One region of the Erwinia sorbitola genome, then DNA from elsewhere that is predicted to be linked to it. Evidence: predicted binding sites of a transcription regulator. Region 1 holds the regulator's gene; each other region holds the start of a gene.
The links. The regulator Fur, encoded in region 1, represses iron uptake genes when iron is present. The targets are predictions, from matches to a motif close to ATAATAATGAGAACNACTATCAA.
Positions count from the first base shown of each region.

Region 2: a site for Fur is predicted at 1,191-1,213, ahead of ftnA (non-heme ferritin). Genes of this name have one in related genera too.
Region 3: a site for Fur is predicted at 2,428-2,450, ahead of GN242_RS09890 (TonB-dependent receptor domain-containing protein). Genes of this name have one in related genera too.

Region 1 is NZ_CP046509.1:3,259,162-3,266,113, forward strand. Features, by position in the region: gene pgm (phosphoglucomutase (alpha-D-glucose-1,6-bisphosphate-dependent)) at 1-1,505, opposite strand, end outside; gene seqA (replication initiation negative regulator SeqA) at 1,530-2,081, opposite strand; gene ybfF (esterase) at 2,341-3,105, shown strand; gene ybfE (LexA regulated protein) at 3,400-3,681, shown strand; gene fldA (flavodoxin FldA) at 3,823-4,353, shown strand; gene fur (ferric iron uptake transcriptional regulator) at 4,749-5,192, shown strand; gene GN242_RS14740 (beta-N-acetylhexosaminidase) at 5,250-6,952, opposite strand, start outside.
Region 2 is NZ_CP046509.1:702,107-709,058, reverse strand. Features, by position in the region: gene GN242_RS03220 (TonB-dependent siderophore receptor) at 1-110, shown strand, start outside; gene GN242_RS03215 (hypothetical protein) at 193-681, opposite strand; gene GN242_RS03210 (hypothetical protein) at 650-847, opposite strand; gene ftnA (non-heme ferritin) at 1,462-1,971, shown strand; gene GN242_RS03200 (ABC transporter substrate-binding protein) at 2,043-3,170, opposite strand; gene GN242_RS03195 (GNAT family N-acetyltransferase) at 3,310-3,807, opposite strand; gene GN242_RS03190 (SRPBCC family protein) at 3,825-4,262, opposite strand; gene GN242_RS03185 (LysR family transcriptional regulator) at 4,545-5,477, shown strand; gene mdcH (malonate decarboxylase subunit epsilon) at 5,464-6,372, opposite strand; gene GN242_RS03175 (malonate decarboxylase holo-ACP synthase) at 6,369-6,952, opposite strand, start outside.
Region 3 is NZ_CP046509.1:2,208,132-2,215,083, forward strand. Features, by position in the region: gene GN242_RS09875 (bestrophin family protein) at 1-159, opposite strand, end outside; gene GN242_RS09880 (LLM class flavin-dependent oxidoreductase) at 399-1,736, shown strand; gene GN242_RS09885 (GNAT family N-acetyltransferase) at 1,811-2,290, shown strand; gene GN242_RS09890 (TonB-dependent receptor domain-containing protein) at 2,561-4,948, shown strand; gene GN242_RS09895 (Rdx family protein) at 5,012-5,314, opposite strand; gene GN242_RS09900 (TetR/AcrR family transcriptional regulator) at 5,346-5,960, opposite strand; gene GN242_RS09905 (DUF3313 domain-containing protein) at 6,068-6,730, shown strand; gene GN242_RS09910 (LLM class flavin-dependent oxidoreductase) at 6,886-6,952, shown strand, end outside.

The DNA.
Region 1 (6,952 bases):
CCATTCTTCGTCATTACCTTCAGGCCGCCAATCGACGCACCATTACCTGGCGCTGCCGTCAGACGAGCGGTGATCGGATCGCCCGCCAGCGTGTCAGCACTGACCATTTCTGGCGACAGTTTTGACAGCGCAGCTTTCTGCGCAGAAGTCGCAGGTGCCTGAATACGGTTGTAGCTCGGCGCACCAAAGCGCTGTGCCAGTTCATCGTAATGCTGCTGAGGGTTCTTACCGGTTACTGCGGTAATCTCCGCTGCCAGCAGGCACATGATGATACCGTCTTTATCCGTTGACCACGGCGTGCCATCAAAGCGCAGGAAAGAAGCCCCGGCGCTCTCTTCGCCACCGAAACCAAAGCTGCCATCAAACAGGCCGTCAACGAACCATTTAAAGCCAACCGGCACTTCCACCAGCGTACGACCCAGATCCTCAACCACACGGTCAATCATCGCACTGGAGACCAGAGTTTTGCCAACGGCAACCTCTTTGCCCCACTGCGGACGGTGCTGGAACAGATACTGAATCGCTACCGCCAGATAATGGTTCGGATTCATCAGGCCCGCGGGGGTGACAATGCCGTGACGGTCGTAATCAGGATCGTTGGCAAACGCCAGATCGAACTTGTCACGCAGCGCCAGCAGGCCCGCCATCGCAGACTCAGACGAGCAGTCCATACGGATCACGCCGTCGTGGTCGAGGTGCATAAAGCGGAAAGTCTGATCGACAGCATCGTTAACGATGGTGAGATCAAGCTTGTAGAACTCCGCAATACGCTGCCAGTAAGCAATACCGGAACCGCCCAGCGGATCGACGCCAATCTTCAGACCGGCCTTCTGGATCGCTGCGATATCCACGATCTCAGCCAGACCTTCAATATACGGCTGGATCAGATCCTTTTCCGTCAGATGTCCACTGGCCCATGCCTGATCGAGAGGAATACGTTTTACATCTTTCAGCCCGTCTTTAATCAGCGCATTGGCGCGATCTTCCACCACTTTCGTGACGTTAGTATCTGCCGGTCCACCGTTTGGCGGATTGTATTTAATCCCGCCATCTTCCGGCGGATTATGCGAAGGCGTGATCACAATGCCATCGGCCTGTGCGCCACCGGCTTTATTGTGTTCGAGGATCGCATTTGAGATAGCAGGGGTTGGCGTATAGCCGTTGTCCTGCTGAACGATCACATCAACACCGTTAGCCGCCAGTACTTCCAGTACCGAGATAATTGCCGGTTCAGAGAGCGCGTGCGTATCTTTACCCACGAAACAAGGGCCGGTTACACCGTTCTTTTTACGTTCTTCCGCAATCGCCTGGGCAATAGCCAGAATGTGCATCTCATTGAAGCTGTGACGACCCGCACTGCCGCGATGTCCGGAAGTACCAAACTTCACTGCATGCTCTGGATTACCCAGCTCAGGTTGCAGGACATAATATTGAGATGTTAATTGTGCAACGTTAATCAAATCGCTCTGCCGGGCGGGTTGCCCGGCACGGGGGTGATTGGCCATTGGCGCTTCTCCCTGACGCTTCAGTTAGAGGGTACCGCAAACTTTCTCTGTCAGCTCCACCGGGAACTGCATCGACAGCATAATGTGTTCCACCATGCTCCGTTTACGGTCAGTGTTTGTGTTGGTAATCACCCAATACGGTGTGCCCGGAATGTGCTGCGGCTTGGTATGGGTGCCGTTCTCTACCAACGTTTGCTGGTTGCCTGCGAAGTAAACGCGAGTACGCCCTTGCAGAGACTCAGTCGCTGCACCAAACGCTTTGGCATCCAGACTGTATAAAGTCGATAAAATCAGCATAAAACGATTCACCGCGCGTTTCTGCTCTGCATACTCATCTGAAAGCAGCAGTTCACGCATCGCGCGGACACGATCCTGCGGTCGGGATTCAGATTTAATGCTTTCCGCAGCGGAGGCTTTAACCGCCGTCGCCGCAGAAACATTAGCCGCAGCAGAGGCAGTCTGACCCGCAGTGAACTTCAGCATACGGCGCAAAATATCGGATGCGCTTTCTCCGATATGCTGAGTGTGGCTGGCAATATAACGGTATAGCTCTTCGTCGACTTCTATCGTTTTCATCATGATCCAGTACAGTTATAGCTAGTATCAGAACCGATCGTTCAGGAAAAAATCCTTGTCGCCAGCATGGCGTTGAAACGTTCCAGTTCTAACATCAGGATTATAAAGTTAAATCCTGCCGGGGTGTAGCGCCAGACCCGTTTCAGGGCAAAAGTAGGAATATGCCGCAAAAGGATCATGCCTGCTATTTGCACCAGCGGCAGAAGTTGTAAAATCCATGATACCCTAAGCCTTCATGCCAACTGTAAGAACTTTCACTATGAATTTGAATTTCCGCCTGCAAACTGAACAATCCGCCACCGAAGGACTTCCGCTGGTGTTGATCCACGGCCTGTTTGGTAGCCTGGATAATCTCGGCGTACTGGCAAGGGGATTAAAAGACGATCGCCGTCTGATTCAAATCGATGTGCGTAATCACGGTTTGTCTCCGCGTGCGCAAGAGATGGATTATGCGCTGATGGCGCAGGACGTCCTCGATACGCTTAACGAACTAGAGATCGATCGTTTCAGCGTGATTGGGCACTCAATGGGCGGCAAGATCGCCATGTCCCTGACCGCGCTGGCTCCCGATCGGGTGGCTGAGATCGTGGTTATCGATATTGCACCGGTTGCCTACAGCACCCGCCATCACGACAATATTTTTACCGCACTGAATGCAGTCACCGAGGCCGGTATCACCACGCGCAGTGATGCAACAGCGCTGATGCGCCAGACGATCGATGAAGAAGGGGTGATTCAGTTTCTGCTTAAATCATTCCACGACGGTGAATGGCGCTTTAACGTTCCGGTGCTGTTGGCATGTTATGACAAGATTATCGGCTGGCAACCGCTGGCCACCTGGGATAAACCTGTTCTGTTTATCCGCGGAGATCGCTCGCCCTACGTCGCCGACGAGTATCGTGATGCGCTGCTGACCCAGTTCCCGCAGGCACGCGCGCATGTTATTGCTGGTGCCGGCCATTGGGTACATGCAGAAAAACCAGATGCGGTTTTGCGCGCAATCCGTCGTTTTTTAGCGTTGTAAAAACGATTATTTACGCCAATGATTATCCTCACAATAATCCGGGCCTCCTCTTCGAGCGTACTTTTGGCGCTGACGGACGGCCTGGCTATCACTCCCCTGGAGCATTGATAACGATGTGACCGGTGGAATCGAGGCAGCCAGCGCAGGTGCGGCTTGAAGTATCAAGGGTATAAATGATTGTCGTCACCTCTTTCGCTGGGGTATGATGGCGCGCTAAAATTTTGCCGCTGCGCCTTATCAGGCGGCATAACGGCCCTATTCATCAGCAATCCAGCCTTCAGTATTACGATTCCTATGGCAAAAGAGAACACGGACCGCACGACGATCGATCTGTTTGCAGATGAACGGCGTCCGGGACGACCCAAGACTAATCCGCTGACGCGTGATGAGCAGCTGCGTATCAACAAACGCAACCAGCTCAAACGCGATAAAGTGCGCGGCCTGAAGCGTGTCGAGCTAAAAATGAACAGTGACGCGGTTGATGTCCTGAATCAGTTGGCGCTGGAGCGCAATATGAGCCGCAGTGAGCTGATCGAAGAGATGCTGCTGGAACAGTTGCAACGCCACCAGTCCTGATTGTATCGGGGCCTTAGCACTCAGCGACAAAACTGACAGCATTACTGATTTATCCGCTCACGACGGTCTGTTATCATTAGCGATATCTGCTAAAAAATCAGCAGTCACCATATCATTAAGATTCAAGAGGTTATTAAACTCATGGCACTCGTCGGCATTTTCTTTGGTAGCGATACAGGCAATACCGAAAACATTGCAAAAATGATCCAGAAGCAACTGGGGAAAGATGTTGCAGAAGTTCGTGATATTGCTAAAAGCAGCAAAGAAGACCTTGAAGCCTTTGATATTCTGCTGCTTGGTATTCCTACCTGGTACTACGGTGAAGCCCAGTGTGACTGGGATGACTTCTTCCCGACGCTGGAAGAGATCGACTTCACTGGTAAACTGGTAGCGCTGTTTGGCTGTGGCGATCAGGAAGACTATTCCGAATATTTCTGCGATGCCATGGGCACCATTCGCGACATTATTGAGCCAAATGGTGCCGTGATTGTTGGCCACTGGCCAAGCGAGGGTTATCACTTCGAAGCCTCTAAAGGCATGGCAGATGACAACCACTTCCTTGGTCTTGCCATTGATGAAGATCGTCAGCCAGAACTCACTAACGAGCGCGTTGAAAAGTGGGTAAAACAAATTTCTGATGAACTTCAGCTGAAAGATATCATCGAAGCATAACCACACCCGCTTGATGTGGGAGCTATCTCACATCAAGCAAGTGGTTTTTCCTATAGAAGTAATAGATACATGTTTGTAACTTTCATCTGCAAAACTGTACAATAACCCCATCGGTTACCCGCTTACTCAGCGCCTGCCCCACTTTTTGAGAATGTGAGTCGCTCAAAGAGTGGTGAGATGGTGTAAATCGAAATGCTGACCCGGCATAATTCGGACGCGCGCTTCCCTGGATGTAACGACACTTATCCTTACATCCCTTGCGGTTTCAGGCATCCCTTTAGGTTTTCATTTCGCAGTATCAGCTCTATACTGAAACGCACTCATCTTTAGCGTTGACCGATGTTCAGGGCTTTACAGCCACTAAGTGACTAGCAAAGTAACAGGACAATATCCGCATGACTGACAATAACACCGCATTAAAGAAGGCCGGCCTGAAAGTCACGCTTCCCCGACTGAAAATTTTGGAAGTGCTTCAGGAACCAGAGGGCCATCACGTCAGTGCGGAAGATTTGTACAAACGCCTGATTGATATGGGCGAAGAGATCGGTCTGGCCACGGTTTACCGTGTGCTGAACCAGTTCGATGACGCGGGGATCGTTACCCGCCACAATTTTGAAGGCGGTAAATCCGTTTTCGAATTGACCCAGCAGCACCACCACGATCATCTGATCTGCCTGGACTGCGGTAAAGTCATTGAGTTTAGAGACGAATATATTGAGGAGCGTCAGCGTGAAATCGCTACGCGTCACGGTATCAAACTTAGCAATCATAGCCTGTATTTGTATGGCCACTGTGCGCTGGGTGACTGCCGTGAAGACGAGACTCTGCACGATAAATAATCTGTACGACTCAGTGTTAAAAACCGGTGGTTTACCACCGGTTTTTTTATACCTGTTTTACAGTGACTCCTCCCGGCTGAAACGCTGCCCATCGGCACTGACACTGCGGATTTTCACCCCAGGTTTAACCAGCGGTGGGTTTTGCCTGTCGTAGCGCTGCCAGCTCTTCCCGTCATCAGTGCTAAACGCTATCTCCACCCCAGGTAAAGCGGTATTAGCTTCAAGCTTTCCGCTTACAATACGCGCCCCTGGCACCGGCAAACGGTATCTGATGCCGTGCTTCTCAAGCTTCGCCAACTCACGCTGACCGAGAATATTGGCAAACCGCTGCCAGTCCAGAAGCAGAGCCTGCTGGTCAACCCAGTGTGTCTCACCGCCCCGATACTCTTTACCCGCCTGATAATCCTGCTCCCAGGAGGCACGATGCCAGGCCCGTTCAGCCAGAGAGAACAGACGCGGGAACATCATATATTCCATATTGTCATCAGTTCTCACCGTTTCACTCCACAGCTGGGCTGACATACCCGCTGCACCCGGCCAGGCTTTATCAGACTTCGCGCTGAAATAATGGCCGTCACGGTCTGTGGATGTTTCCGCATTTTGTGGCAGGTTATCCGGTGCAAAACTGAACATTTTCCGCTCGTCACTGAAACGGGTTCCCCAGTAATATCCTCTTTCGAGCGGGTTCACCTCATAGGGGAAATCCATATAGAGATAGTCAGGATTGGAAATAATCACCTGATAGCCCTTGTTTGCCCAGTCATTTACCGTATCGAAACCACCCCAGTAAAGCGTATCCCAGAAGTTAACTGCGACCTCTGGCGTGGCAAATGCGTGAGCATCTTCGGCATTTTTTAATCCATCCTGCCATGCCTGCATTCGGTTAATGCCATGCTGTTTCAGCAAACCGCTGACCTTAAGTGCAAAATAACTGGGAAGATGAGCAAGATCGCTTACCTTTCCTGAGGCGATCATCCCCTGACAAACCGGAGATTTTGCCCATGGCAGATCTTCTCTGCTCATATCAAGCTGGCCTTTACCCGCTTCCGGGCGTTTGATATCGGTGTAGCCTGGACCAAGACGGATATTTTTGGCTTCATCACCGCCGAAGTGCCAGCTGCGCAGCGGCTGCCCCGCTTCGTGATGCATAAGCTGAATCTCACTGATAACTTTATCGGCAAAGTGCAATGATGAATCCAGGCAGGGATTCAGATAGCTGGTGCGATCGTAAAGCTGTACTGAGGTGGTATTGGAGTCATCCTCCGGATCGACCAGCCGGTATTCTGACGCCAGTTTATCCTGTCCGGCCTTTTTCAAACGCTGATAGCGCGCTTCCATGGCGATCACCGCCGCACGAGCATGGGCAGGCATATCCACCTCTGGCAGAACCTGAATCCCGCGTGCTTTAGCGAATTTCACAATCTCAATGTAGTCCTGGCGGCTGAAATAGCCGCTGCCGTTATTATCGCTGAACGGCCCTGAACCTAACTGCGGTAACAGACAGCGTTGTTCTTTGAGATCGTGGCATCGCCGGCCGCCAACCTCGGTCAGCTCAGGCAAGCCGGGGATCTCAATACGCCAGCCTTCATCATCGGTCAGATGGAAATGGAAGACGTTAACTTTCCAGGCAGCCATCTGGTCAAGCATCCGCAGGATCGCCGCTTTACTGTGAAAATTTCTCCCTACATCAAGGAAGATGCCCCGGTAAGCAAACCGAGGAGCATCATCAGCTTTCAGCGTGGCAATGCGGCCGCTGCCGT
Region 2 (6,952 bases), 2.1 Mb from region 1:
AAAATCTGTTCGACAAGACCTACTACACCTCGTCTATCGCCACTAACAATTTGTCTAACCAGATTGGCGACCCGCGCGAAGTGCAGTTCACCGTGAAGATGGATTTCTGATATCACTCCGGGCGGCCGCCAGCCGGTCGCCCAGGTTATTGAGCAAGCGACACACTGAACAATGGATCAGTTATTATGGCAATCATGGCTCATGCAAACTTTGACCCTCAGGAATATCGCCACTAATGAGTTGATCTAATTTCTTATGGATAAAGTACATTTGCTGCGCATTATGCTTCGCTGCGCCAAGTTCACCAAACATATCTGCATGATCAATCATAGTGAGAATAACCAGCACTGGGTGTGCCAGTCCTTGACGAGATTCAAAAGATACCACCAGCAATGGATCCTTTTCATCACTATCGTCCAGCACTCGGGTATGGTGCAAACCGATATATAACGGAACCAGTGAACCATCTTTTTTAAGGTGTGACTCTTTTATCCAACCATACCGAAATCTTTCGTTTTGGGAGTATACCCAAACCTCTTGCTGCTTTTCCCAAAGTTGCTGAAGATCATCAATATCTTGAAAATAAGACATGACAACATCACTGGTAAAACCATACTCTTCGCTGATTTTCTGAAATAATTTACTGGTCTCAACGCACGAAATTCTTACTCTTCTGGCCATGGCTGGTTCCTTCAACCTGACATTCTTCATCCACCCCTAACACTTCTTTCATGAACTGCGCCCGGCGCTCATCATATGAGCTTCCGTCAATGTGTACAGTGCCTGCCTGGCGCGCCTTCGCTAACAACCCCGAAAGATTCCCGGCATTAACTGGCGTTTTTTTCATACGACCCCCCTGTTCATTAATCAACCAAGTATATCACAGCGTATATTCGTTTAAAGGTAGTGTAATAAAGTTCCTGGGCGGTCTTTCGCCGCCTGTCTCTTCTGGTGAACGGCGATGATTGCTGTATCGTGCAAACGGGAAAAACACATCCCCCTGAAACAAAGAAATCAATGCAGCTAATCTGCTGGAAAGTAATAGGTTATCAACATTAAGTTGAAACGGATTAGTTCTCATTCCGTTATATTAACTTTTTATTGTTAACATTGAGTTTCAGTGAAGCAGTTATCCGCATACTGGCAGAAAAACCTCTCCGCAGTCTTAACTCATAGAATTAATTCCATTAATAAGAATAGTTATCATAACGATTCAAAAAACAGAACAATTTTGATTCACCATGGAATGATTATCACTTAACAATCATAGATTTAGGCAAAGCCAATAAAATTAGCCTATGCTATATAAAATGGTTTTTATTTTAACAATCTGAGTGCATAATGCGCAGAAATCACCTGCTTTACTCGTTATGATTTACGTTACAGACACATTAAGTGTGTCTCTGTAACGTGAATTATTTAGAGTAATAATATCGCTAAATAACATGCTAAGGAGTCACCATGTTGACTAATGAAATGACCGCTCAGTTGAACGATCAGCTGAATCTGGAATTCTACTCTGCCAACCTGTACCTGCAGATGAGCGCATGGTGCAACGATAAAGGCTTTGAAGGTGCCGCTGCATTTATGCGTGAGCACTCCACCGAAGAGATGCAGCATATGAAGCGTCTGTTCAACTATCTGAGCGATACCGGAGCAATGCCGGTTCTGGGCACCATTGATGCACCGCCAGTCACCTTTAACTCGCTGCACGAAGTACTGGATCAGGCTTATCAGCACGAACAGTTGATCACTAAAAAGATCAACGAACTGGCGCATTCCGCCATGACCACTCAGGATTACTCCACTTTTAACTTCCTGCAATGGTACGTAGCTGAACAGCATGAAGAAGAGAAACTGTTCAAATCCGTGCTGGATAAACTGGCTCTGGTGGGTAACAGCGGTCAGGCACTGTTCTTTGTGGACAAAGATTTGCAGAAACTGAGTGAGCCAGGCGCTCATCAGGCTTAATGATCGGATGTGATTAAGAGTCTGACAGTACAGCAATCAGGCGGACCTTTTCAGGCCCGCTTTTTTTTGCTCTATTTTGCAGGTTTCAGCGTCACCCAGTAACCCGGCTGATAGTCCACCGGCAGGAAACGCTGATGGAATTCGCGGAAGGTGGCATCCGGGTCGATATCTTTGAACAGTTCTGGATGCAGCCACTTTGCCATCATCTGAATAGCGACAAACTGATAAGGACTGTCGTAAAACTGGTGCCAGATGGCGTGCGCATTTCCATTGCTGGCAACTGGCAGCGTACGAAACGCCGGGCGTGCCATCAGCGCGGTTAAACGCTGCGTTGCAAGGGCGAGATCGGCCCCCGGCCCCACGCCTACCCAGCCCCCTGCGGTATTGTAGTTTTTCCAGTTTGCGCCAGTAACAATCACCACGTCCGGACGAGAAGCAATAATCTGCTCAGGGTTGAGCGTACCAAAGGTGCCCGGAATCAGCCCCCTGGCAATATTAATCCCTCCTGCCACTTCCACCATCCGGCCGAAGTTTTCGTCACCAAATGACATGCAGCACTCTTCCGTATAGCCACCGGCGCGGTCAAGCATCACTTTCGGGCGCGGGCCCTGGTAGTTTTTCAGCCTTTCGGTAACGATATCAATCTGCTGCTGGCGGTAGGCGATGATCTCTTCCGCACGTGCCGGTTTACCCACCAGCTGCCCCATAATACGGATGCTTTTTACCGCATTCTCAAAAGGCTTTTCGCGAAAATCGATAAACACCACCGGAATGCCCAGCTTGCTGAGTTTTTCCGTCAGCTTTGACTCATCGGTCGCGGCTTTAGATTCCAGATTCATCAGCACCAGGTCAGGCTTCAGTGTCAGCGCCTGCTCCACGTTAAAGGTGCCATCTTTCGCGCCGCCGAAGGTGGGCAGCGAAGTAATCGAAGGGTATTTTTTTGCGTATATCTGATAGCTGTCAAAATCGGCTTTAGGCAGGTCGTCGCGCCAGCCCACTACCCGCTTAAAAGGTGCATCGGTATCAAAGGCCGCCAGCAGATAGATCTGCCGCCCTTCGCCGAGGATCACCCGTTTTACTTCGGATTTAATCTCGACCTTACGGCCGCTAACATCTTCCACCACAAACGGTGCCGCCAGCAGGCTGGCTGAAGCCAGTAAACCACCCGCCAGGATCGCTGCTTTACCCCAGAACGTCATAGCACTCTCCACAAAGGAAATAATTATTATTCTCAATCTCAAAATTGCTGAAGAATGCTACGACGGCGCAGAGGTTATTACAATATGTGTCAGGAAATTTCTTATACGAAGAGGAGCGGCGCCCGCAGGCACCGATATTTTAGAGGCTAAAACGATAGAACCGGGTATCTACCGCCATCAGCGGGAAGCTGGCTGGCAGAGCGGCTGGAGGGATCTCACTGAAGCCGTTTTTCTCATAAAAGCGGTGTGCTGCAAGAAACTTCGCAGTGGTACCGAGGAAGATATCTTCCACCCCGTGGTGACGGGCATGCATCAGCAGCGTATTGAGCAGCGCCGGAGCAACTCCCCACTCCCGTCCGCGATAGGGTGCGGCTACAAACATCTTACGCAGCGCCGTCTGCCGCTCACCGATATCCTTCAGGCCAATGCAGCCCACTACCCGGTCATCAATCGTTGCCAGCCAGAAATCACCGTTTCCCTGCTGGTAAAAATTGTCGATATCGCTCAGATCCGGCTGTTGTTCTGCCGTAATAGCAATACCAAACTCCTGATTCTGGATCGGCAAAATCAGCTGCACGACACCCGGCTGATAGTCAGATCGATAACGTTGGATCATCACAATTTCAGTTGGCATCATTTTCGCTCCGGTGGATATCAGGTAGTTAACGTCTGCTCAATATGTTGCAGGCAGGTGGCAAAGACATCCTGACTCACGCCGTTGGCAACGGCTGCGGCATCCACACCCTCCAGCACGGTAAAATCTGCCCACCATTCTGCCAGCGTGCTGCCCTTACCCTGCGGCGTCAGTTTAATTACCGCCACATAATCTTTCACCGGCATCGTCCCGTCGATAATGGCGTAATGCAGTTCAAGGTTTTCAGCATCCAGCTTCAGTAACTTCTCGCGCACAAAACCATCCGGCAGCGTCAGCTTACGCACCACACCAGGTTCACTTTGGGTTGCTCCTGCTTCCAGCTCGCTTTTGCTGATGCCAGGATGGATTTTTGGCAGACCGTTAAAATCGGCGATCAGCGCCCAGATCGCCTGCGGATCGGCGGCAATTGTACGGCTGGCATATGAAGTATGTGACATGTAAATCTCCTTATAAAGACAACAGGTGTTTTTACTCTACCACGAGCATTTATCATTTTTACTGATGTTTTATTGAAATGGAGTGCGTCAGGATCGGAGAAGCTCCCTCTCCTTGTGGTTGCTCATCGCTATTTGGGATCCTGGCACTGCATCACGCGCTGTGCGCACCAGGAATAACCAAGAGGTAAAGCCAGAAGCGCAAGATTGCGTTAAACAAAACGGCGTCACCCGGCCTAGAATATCCTCACCTTTTTTCACCCTCCCACCTCATTACAGGCTGCTATGAACATTGATTCGGATATCACATTTCGTAAACTGGAAATTTTCATCGCCTTTATGAACCGCGGTAACCTGGCGCGTACCGCAGAAGCGCTGAGTATCAGCAGCGTCAGCGTGCATCGGGCGTTACACAGCCTGGAAGAGAGCGTGCGCTGCCCGCTGTTTATTCATAAAGGCCGCAGCCTGGTGCCGCTGCCAGCGGCTCATACTCTTTGGGAATATAGCCAGGAAGTGCTGGATATTATGTCCCGTGGGGTGGAGGAGGCGCGAAAAACTGCCGGAATCGGCCAGGGTCGTCTGCGTTTGGGAACGCTCTATTCGCTGACGCTGGAGACAATTCCACAGCTGATTATGGGCATGAAACTGCGTCGGCCCGACCTTGAGCTGGAGCTGACAATGGGATCAAATCAGACCCTGAGCGCACGCCTGGAGGAGGGCTCGCTGGATGCTATTCTGATCGCTATCGCGCCGGGAGAGATGGATTTCACCCGCTTCGAAAGCCTGCCGCTGTTTGATGATGATATCTTCCTCGCCGCCCCTGCTACCTCAGGGCTGGACACCAGTTTTCCGGCGGATCTGCGGGATTTCCATCAGCAAAAATTTGTTTCACTGTCGGAGGGATTCGCCACCTGGCAGGGATTCAGGGAAGCGTTTCATATTGCCGGGTATGAACCGGATATCGTCACCCGGGTAAATGATATCTTTTCGATGCTGAGTCTGGTGCAGGCGGGGGTAGGCTTTACCCTGCTGCCGGGAAGGATGAAACGGGTTTACGAGAACTCTGTGCAGCTGCTCAGGCTGGCGGAGGAGTACCAGATGCGCCAGAAAATCGCGATTGTCTTTGAGCGCAACCGCGAACACGATCCTAATCTGCTGGCGCTGGTGGCGGAAGGCCGGATGTACAGCCGCCAGCGCAAGCTGACTACGACGACTTAAGGCGTTCAGCCAGGCGGTGTGCCAGCAGCGCATCGCTCTGTTCCAGGGCGATGGCTTCCCCGGCGCTACCGCAGAATGCCCCTCGCGCCAGCCCGGTGAGTACCGATCCCGGAGGCATCTCTATCGCCAGCCCGACATCGCGCTCGCGGGCTGCCACCATCGCCTCATGCCAGCGTACGGTTCGTGACATATTTTTCGCCAAATCTTCGGCTATCTGCTCCGGCTGCCAAAGGACACGCGCCGTGCTGCCGCTGAGATAAGCACAGCGTGCAGGCGACAGCTGTACCTCCTGAAATGCCGTCGCCAGTTTTAACGCCGGTTCGGCCAGCAGCGCACAGTGTGAAGGCACGCTGACTGCCAGCCGGTGGACTTTCTGCGCCCCGGCCTGACGTGCGCGGGTGGCGACGCGGCTCATCGCCGCTTCACTCCCGGCAATCACCAGCTGTAGTGGCGCATTGATGTTCGCCAGCCAGCAGTCACTCCCCAGCAGCGGCAGCAGCTCCCGCTCGTTCAGCCCGAGGATCGCCGTCAGGCCGTAACCTGAGGGATAAGCCTCCTCCATTAGCGTCCCGCGCAGTGCAACCAGCCGTAATGCATCCTCAAAAGTCAGTGCACCGGCAATCACTGCCGCCGGAAAGGCACCGATCGACAGCCCGCAGGTGATATCTGGCTCAATGCCCTGGCGCTGTAGTTCCCTTGCATGGGCCACCCCGGCAATCAGCAGACTGAGCTGCACCGCACGGGTGTGCTGTAACGCAGTAGCCGTATCCAGCTGACGTACGTCCTGGTTCAGTACTGCGCTGGCCTGTTCCAGTAGCGTATCGCCATCAGGTAACTGTTGCAGCATCCCGGGGCGCTGCGGCCCCTGCCCCGGAAAAGAGAAGAGTATTTTCATGGTATCTCGCTCCAGGGCTGCGTGGTGATACGTGGGCCAGTATTCGTTTTCAGCAGCACACGTCCGTCACGCAGCCATTCGTTTAAGGCAAAGGCACCAGCAGGCACTTCAATTTGCGTGTCCACGCGGCAGGGAAGCTGCCGGGTAAACTGCTGCCAGCGCCTGAGTTCCAGCTCTGCTACCGGTAGCGGACAGCGGATCAGCAGATCCAGATCGCTGCTGTCATGCAGCACCGGCACTTCCGTCGCCAGCGCGTAACCCACGCTGCCAGTAATCCCCCACGGCCACCACCAGCGTTGCTGTGCCAGCTGAATGGCCGCCTGCACCGGCTGCTGGGAGACAAAAGGTGATGCCAGCAGCCGCTCCGTCTCACTCAGCGCCTCCGGCGGCAGCCTGCGCAGAATATGCTGTGGCGCTACCCAGCCTGCCGCACGCTGATCGCGCCGCAGGCCGCGCACACCAACCGGAATACGCCCATGGTCATCACTGTCACGGCGCACTACCAGCGGCAGCGCCCGTCGCCACTGGCTGGTGACCCAATCAGGCAGGTCGCCCTCAATGGCTTCAGCAGCAGCAATCC
Region 3 (6,952 bases), 1.1 Mb from region 1:
AGTAAGACGGATGCCAAGCGTTTCGTACCATTGGAAACAGATCACCGCGAACACGGCCATCATCAGATTCAGACTGAGGCGGAACAAAATTTTTGATAACACGGCACCGTGCCAGGAGAAGAGGCGCGGGAACCAGTGCTGATAAGGACGAACGATCATAGCGAAGTGTATCCAGAGAAGTAGCAGGCAAACAACATTTGTATAACCAAAGGGCCACATCATACGCCTCTGAGGGGGTGAGGAAAATGAGAACCTCAGTAAATTCTGCCTGCGTACCCCGCAGCGGTTTCCCCCGGGTTTGCCACAAAGCGGCATTGCAAAGTGGATATTGGTATTTAATTCCGTCGGTGTTTTATGAAAATCTGGGGGCCATACACCATTAAACAGGGATCAGCAGAATGAGCCAGAAAACCCCGCAACGGATTAAACTCGGCATGATGTTACAAGGCGCAGGTGGCTTTATGAACGCCTGGCGTCATCGCAGCGTGCCCGCTGACGCCAGCGTCAACGTCGGCTGGTATCACCAGCTGGCACAACGGGCGGAAGAGGCCGGGCTGGATTTCCTGTTTGTGGCCGATGGCCTGCATATCAACGAAAAATCACTGCCGCATTTTCTTAACCGTTTCGAACCGGTGGCGCTGCTGTCATCGCTGGCCTCCGTCACCCGGCGTATCGGGCTGGCGGGCACCATCTCCACCTCGTACAGCGATCCGTTCACCGTGGCGCGCCAGCTGGCATCGCTTGATCTGCTCAGTAACGGCCGTGCGGGATGGAATGTGGTGACGTCACCGCTGGCAGGGTCGGCGCGTAACTTTGGTAAGGATCACCCTGAGCACGGCCAGCGCTACCAGATTGCCCGCGAATATATTGATGTGGTGCAAGGGCTGTGGGACTCCTGGGAGGAGGGGGCGTTTATTCGCAACCAGCAGAGCGGTGAGTTTTTTGATGCGCAGAAGCTGCATAAGCTGAACCATCAGGGAGAGCACTTCTCGGTAGAAGGGCCGCTGAATATTCAGCGTTCGTCACAGGGCCAGCCAGTAATTTTCCAGGCGGGCGCGTCAGAATCAGGTATCCGTCTGGCGGCAGCATCTGCCGATGCGGTATTTACCAATGCGCGCACGCTGGAAGAAGCGCAAACCTATGCTGCACAGCTGAATCAGCAGGTGCTGAAGCAGGGGCGCGATCGGGTAGGGATTTTCCCGGGCATCAATCCGATTGTCGGGGCTACAGAGCAGGAAGCTGAGGAAAAATATCGTTATCTGCTGTCGCTGCTGTCACTGGAGCAGGCGCTTAATTATTTGGGCCGTTTCTTCGATCATCACGACTTCAGCCAGTACGATCCGGACGGCCCGTTCCCGCAGCTGGGTACGCTGGGGGAAAACAGTTTCCGCTCCACCACCGATCAGATCAAACGGCTGGCGGCGGAAGAACGGCTGACGCTGCGTGAAGTCGCCTTCCGTACCACGCTGCCAAAAGGTGAATTCTTCGGCACTCCTGAACAGGTGGCCGACACCTTTATTCGCTGGGTGGAGCAGGGTGCTGCCAGCGGTTTTATTATCTGCGGCCCGGTACTCAACGAAGCGCTGGAGGATGTGGTGCGCCATGTGCTGCCGATCCTCGAAGCCCGCGGTTACTGGCATCATGATGATAGCGTCACGCTGCGTGAGCGGCTGGATATCCCGGCGCGGCCTAACCGCTACACCCAGGCACGAGAGCATTTACGTCAGGCGGGGTAAGGGATTTCTGCTTTTTTCAGTGGAAATTTACGGTTATGCTGGCGCGCATTAACCGCATGTATCAGGGAGTCTGTATGAATATCGTAATCCGTCGCGCCGAACGTCAGGACGCTAAACTTATCCTCGCGATGATCGCCGAGCTGGCCGAATATGAAAAAGCACTGCATGAAGTGGTTGCCAGCCAGCAGGACATTGAAAATTCGTTATTTGCTGATAACTCCACCAGCGAAGCGCTGATTTGTGAAGTTGACGGCGAGGCGGCAGGCTATGCGGTGTTCTTTACCAGCTACTCAACCTGGCTGGGGAAAAACGGTATTTACCTGGAAGATCTCTACGTCAGCCCACGTTTTCGCGGTCAGAAAGCGGGTAAACAGCTGCTGCGCCATATTGCCCGGCTGGCGGTAGCGCGCGGTTGCGGTCGTCTTGAGTGGAGCGTGCTTGACTGGAATCAGCCAGCTATCGACTTCTACAAAAGCATCGGTGCCGCGCCGCAGGACGAGTGGGTACGCTACCGTATGGAAGGCCAGGTGCTGACCGATTTCGCCGAGTCCTGATCCTCTTTTCTAACGCCAGCATCATGCACAGCGGCATCCCAATGGGGTGCCGTTTTTTGTTGCAGCAGGGGTTGTGCATAAAATGTTACGTCTGCGGGATATTTTCGCAGGAAATTGTAAACTTTGTCATTTTTTCATTGATAATGATTATCATTTGTATATGATGTCGCAAATTATAAAAGCGTTTGCTCTGTTTTTAGAGCCTTGTTAGTTGTTGTTTTGGAAGCCATTGTTGAGCGAATACCCATAAAAACATCGCAGGTATTTCGCATGCTTAAGTATTCATACCGTCAGGGGCTACTGCACACCTCTCTTGTTGCAGGGACACTGTTCAGCGCAGCCGTCTCTGCCGCTGCTGAACAGACCGATAAATTGGCAACAGCAGAATCCAGCCAAAATCAGAAGGCGGGCAGGTTACCGTCAGATGACGCAGAAATGACCGTATTGTCGCCACAAGTGAAACTGGTTGCCGGGAGTTCGGTGACGATTGATGCTGCTGAAATGCAGCAACGCGGTGGCAATGATTTCGGCACGATTATGCGTTACCAGCCGCTGATTGGCGCGGTGGGCAGCAGCGGCGGTTCCTCGACGGGTAAAAGCGGATTCGATCGCGGCGGTTACACCGGCTATAACATCCGTGGTCTGGAAGGCAACCGCGTGGCGCTTGATGTTGATGGCATTCCTCAGCCGGAAGCCACAGGACGCAGCTACGCCAGCCGCGCCGGGGTAAATACTTTTGGTATCGGGCGCGACTATATTGATCCCTATCTGTACGGCCGCGTGGAGATTGAATCCGGCGCTACCGCTACTCAACGTGCCAACACCGCCATGGGTGGCTCGGTCTCATTCCTGCCAAAATCTGCTGATGATTACCTGGCTCCGGGCAAATCCACAGCGTTTGGTTTCCAAAGCGATTACGACTCATCCAACCGCAGCTGGCACAACGGCATCACCGCCGCCGCCGGAGATGAAACCCTGCGCGGGCTTCTGGTTTACAGCCGTCGCGACGGTCAGCAGACCCGCAATAACAGCGATGAGTTCGACGCTTATCCGGAGAACTGGCACTCTGATGCCTTGCTGACCTCCGCTATCTGGCAGCCAAATGATGAGCATAAATTAACCGGCACGGTAGATTTCTACAGTAAGGTTAATCACACTCATTACGACAGCTGGGACAATAACGGCGATGTGATCGAGGGCGTGGCTAATCAGCAGAGCAATACCCGCCGCTGGGGCCTGAGTCTGAAAGATGAGTGGACGCCGGGTAATGACTGGGTTGACAGTCTGAGCAACAAAATTTATTACCAGCACACGGAAGCGCACGATAATACGCTGATGCCGCTCAGTACCACCGGTGCCATGCAGCGGGTTTACTCAGACTACAACGTGGAAACTTATGGCTACGAGGCACAGCTGGCGAAAAGTCTCGGCCGCCATGATTTGCGGGCTGGCATCAACGGGCGCATTGCCGAAACTGAACGCCCGTTCAGCCAGTCGCCTGCCCAGAGCGGCACCACGATGACCACCAAACCCGAGGGCGACAGCCGTACTCTGGTACTGGGCGCGTTTGTGCAGGACAGCATCCAGTTTGACCTCGACGGTCATGCATTCTCCGTGGTACCGGGCGTACGCGTAGCGCATCAGGAAACCAAACCGCAGAATCTGGCTAATATGGCCGCCGGAACCGATGTCCTGACGCCGGAAGATGCTGAAACCCTTTACAATAAAACTAACAGCGACACCCAGGTACTGCCGTCCATCAGCTTCAACTACAATATTACCCCGCAGCTGATGACCTATGTGCAATACAAGCGTGGCGCGCAGTTCCCCAACGCCAGCCAGCTCTACGGCTCCTGGAATCTGGGATCCAGCTACGCCGGAAACAGGCAGTATGCGTTACTGGGCAACACCGATCTTGATACCGAAACCAGTAATAACGTTGAGTGGGGCGTAAAAGGTCAGGCGGTGGAAGGGATCACCGTGCAGGGCGCCATGTTCTACAACACCTACAAAAACTTTATTGCTTCTACTCGCTATACCCGTGCCGCAGCGCCGGATAAATTCGTCAATGTACCGGCGAATATTGCCACCATCTATCAGGCAGAAAACCGCGATAAAGCCTATATCTGGGGCGGGGAAGTCAGCACTAAAATTAACTACGGCACCTGGTTTGAGCAGGTTAACGGCCTGAGTACCACCTTTGCGCTGGGCTACAGCAAGGGCCAGTCTAAATCCAGCTATGACGGTGACAAATATGTTGACCTGGATAGCGTGGCACCAATGAAAGCGGTGGTGGGCGTGGCCTGGGACGATCCGGCACAGCGCTTTGGTACTGCTGTCACTGCCACCTTCGTTAAGGGTAAGCAGGCGCAAAGTACCAATCGCAACAGCTATCTGAACAACGGCACCACGCTGACCGATTCCACAACAGAATATACGCGCGTGCCGGGTTACGGCATGGTGGATATGACTGCCTGGGTGAAAGTGGCGAAAAACGTCAAACTCAGCGGAGGAATATATAACCTGACCGATCGCAAATACTGGGATTACCTCAGCAGCCGTAATCTTACCGATACCAGCGCCAGGGATGTTAACGACCATGCGCTGGCCGTACAGCCGGGACGTAACTTCCAGCTGGGCGTCAACGTCGACTTCTGATTTGCAACTAACGGATGATAAGGGCCGATCGCTGACGATCGGCCCTTTTTGCTTTAACTGACGTTAATTTTTCTCTGCCGGGCTGGCATGCTGATCGATATGTCCGAGATCGCGTTCCGGGAAACAGACGGCGCGCAGGCGGCGTTTGATTTCGGCGGCATCCGGGAAACCGTTGTCCGTTTTACGGTTCCAGATAACCTCTCCATTGACGGTAATTTCGTATACGCCACCTGTACCGGGGATCAGGGTTACCGCGCCGAGATCGGTGCTAAAAGTATGCAGCAGCTCCTGCGCCATCCAGCTGGCGCGCAGCATCCAGTTGCACTGGGAACAATATTGAATCGTGACAACAGGTAATTGACTCACGGTCTGTGACCTCACCATCGCGTTTGGAGGATTATTTTCCTGCCCCGGCCATAAACATGCGTACCGCACAGGATGTCATTTCACGCACGCGTTTTTCGCTCAGTGGCGGTGCTGTGCGCTGGAAAATACGTATTTCAATTTCAGCGGTAATCAGTGACAAAAATTGCAGGGCGCGTATCTGCGGATCCCCGAGACGCAGTATGCCGTTATCCATCGCTGACGAGAATAGTCGCGCCAGTTTTTCCACGCTCTCACGCGGGCCGGCCTCATAAAACAGCATACCCATATCAGAATGTCCGGCTTCACCCACCACCATGCGATAGACGGCGAGGGCGGTATTATCGGTGGTCATCACCTTCAGCATCTGCTCGCCAAAATGCTGTAGTTTCTCTTCCAGCGTGACGCTTTTTGCCACGGCATCGTTTAACGCACTGGCGGCGTCAGTCAGATGCTGTGTGGCATAGGTACGGATCACTGCGCTGAACAACTCCTCTTTTGAGGGAAAATAGTTATACAGCGTGGCTTTAGAGCCGCCAAGCCGCTTCGCCAGTTCATTCATTGATGCGCGCTCGTAGCCCATCTCCTGGAAAAGCTGTGCGGCAGCTTCCACTATTGCCTCGCGGCGTGCTTCGGTACGGACTTTCATCGTTTCTCCCGCGAAAATAAACCCGAGTGTACATTTTATTGACAGAAAAATCCTGCCAGGGCATAACTATACCGTACAGTACGGTTCACTTATAAAAAAGGCAACTTATGTCAACGCAAACCCAGGTTTTTCGCTCATCGTTATTAATATTGTCGATGGTTATAGCAGGCTGTGCGGGCACACCGACCGCACGCTATGCGGGTTTATCCTCCGCTGAAAAGCTGCAATCCAACAGCGGTGACAATGCCCACAATCAGCCGTGGAGAACCACCGGACAGATTGACTGGCACAAGTACAGCGAAGTCATGGTCGATCCGGTGGTGATCTATCAGGGGGCAGATAATCAGTTTGGCGACCTCAGCCAGGCAGATCGTCAGGAACTGGCCGACTATCTTTACCAGCGCTGTAATGAGGTACTTAAAACCCGTTTTTCGCCCACGCAGAGACCCTCATCAAAAGCGCTGCGAGTTAAGCTGACGCTTACCGGCGCGGAGACGACGACGCCGGTGCTGGGCACGTTCACTAAATTTGATCTGGCTGGCGGGCCATACAATATCGTGCAGTCCATACGCGGGCGGGAAGGGCTGATGAATGGATCCGTCAGCTACGCCGTTGAGATCTATCAGGCTGATAACAACCAGCTGTTGCAGGCATGGGTGACCAAAGAGTACCCCAATGCGATGAACGTTAGCGCCAGCTTTGGCTCACTGTCAGCGGCAAAAGTGGGCATTGATAAAGGCACTGAGCAGCTGCTCAGTCAGCTGAAATAACCAGCGTCAACACCAGGAAACAGAGGCGGCTACTGAGCCGCTTTTTAGTCTAAATGCGTTTTATCGCTGAACATTCCCCGATTTCTTCTTTGTTCTGCCTGAGCGGCTTTGTTATTGCTGTCCTTTATTTCAGGCAAAAAAAGAAGGAAGCTTTAGTGGAAATCTACTGGTATCTCACCGCCCCCGACGGGCCACAACCCTGGACCGCCTCCGGCAGCCGCA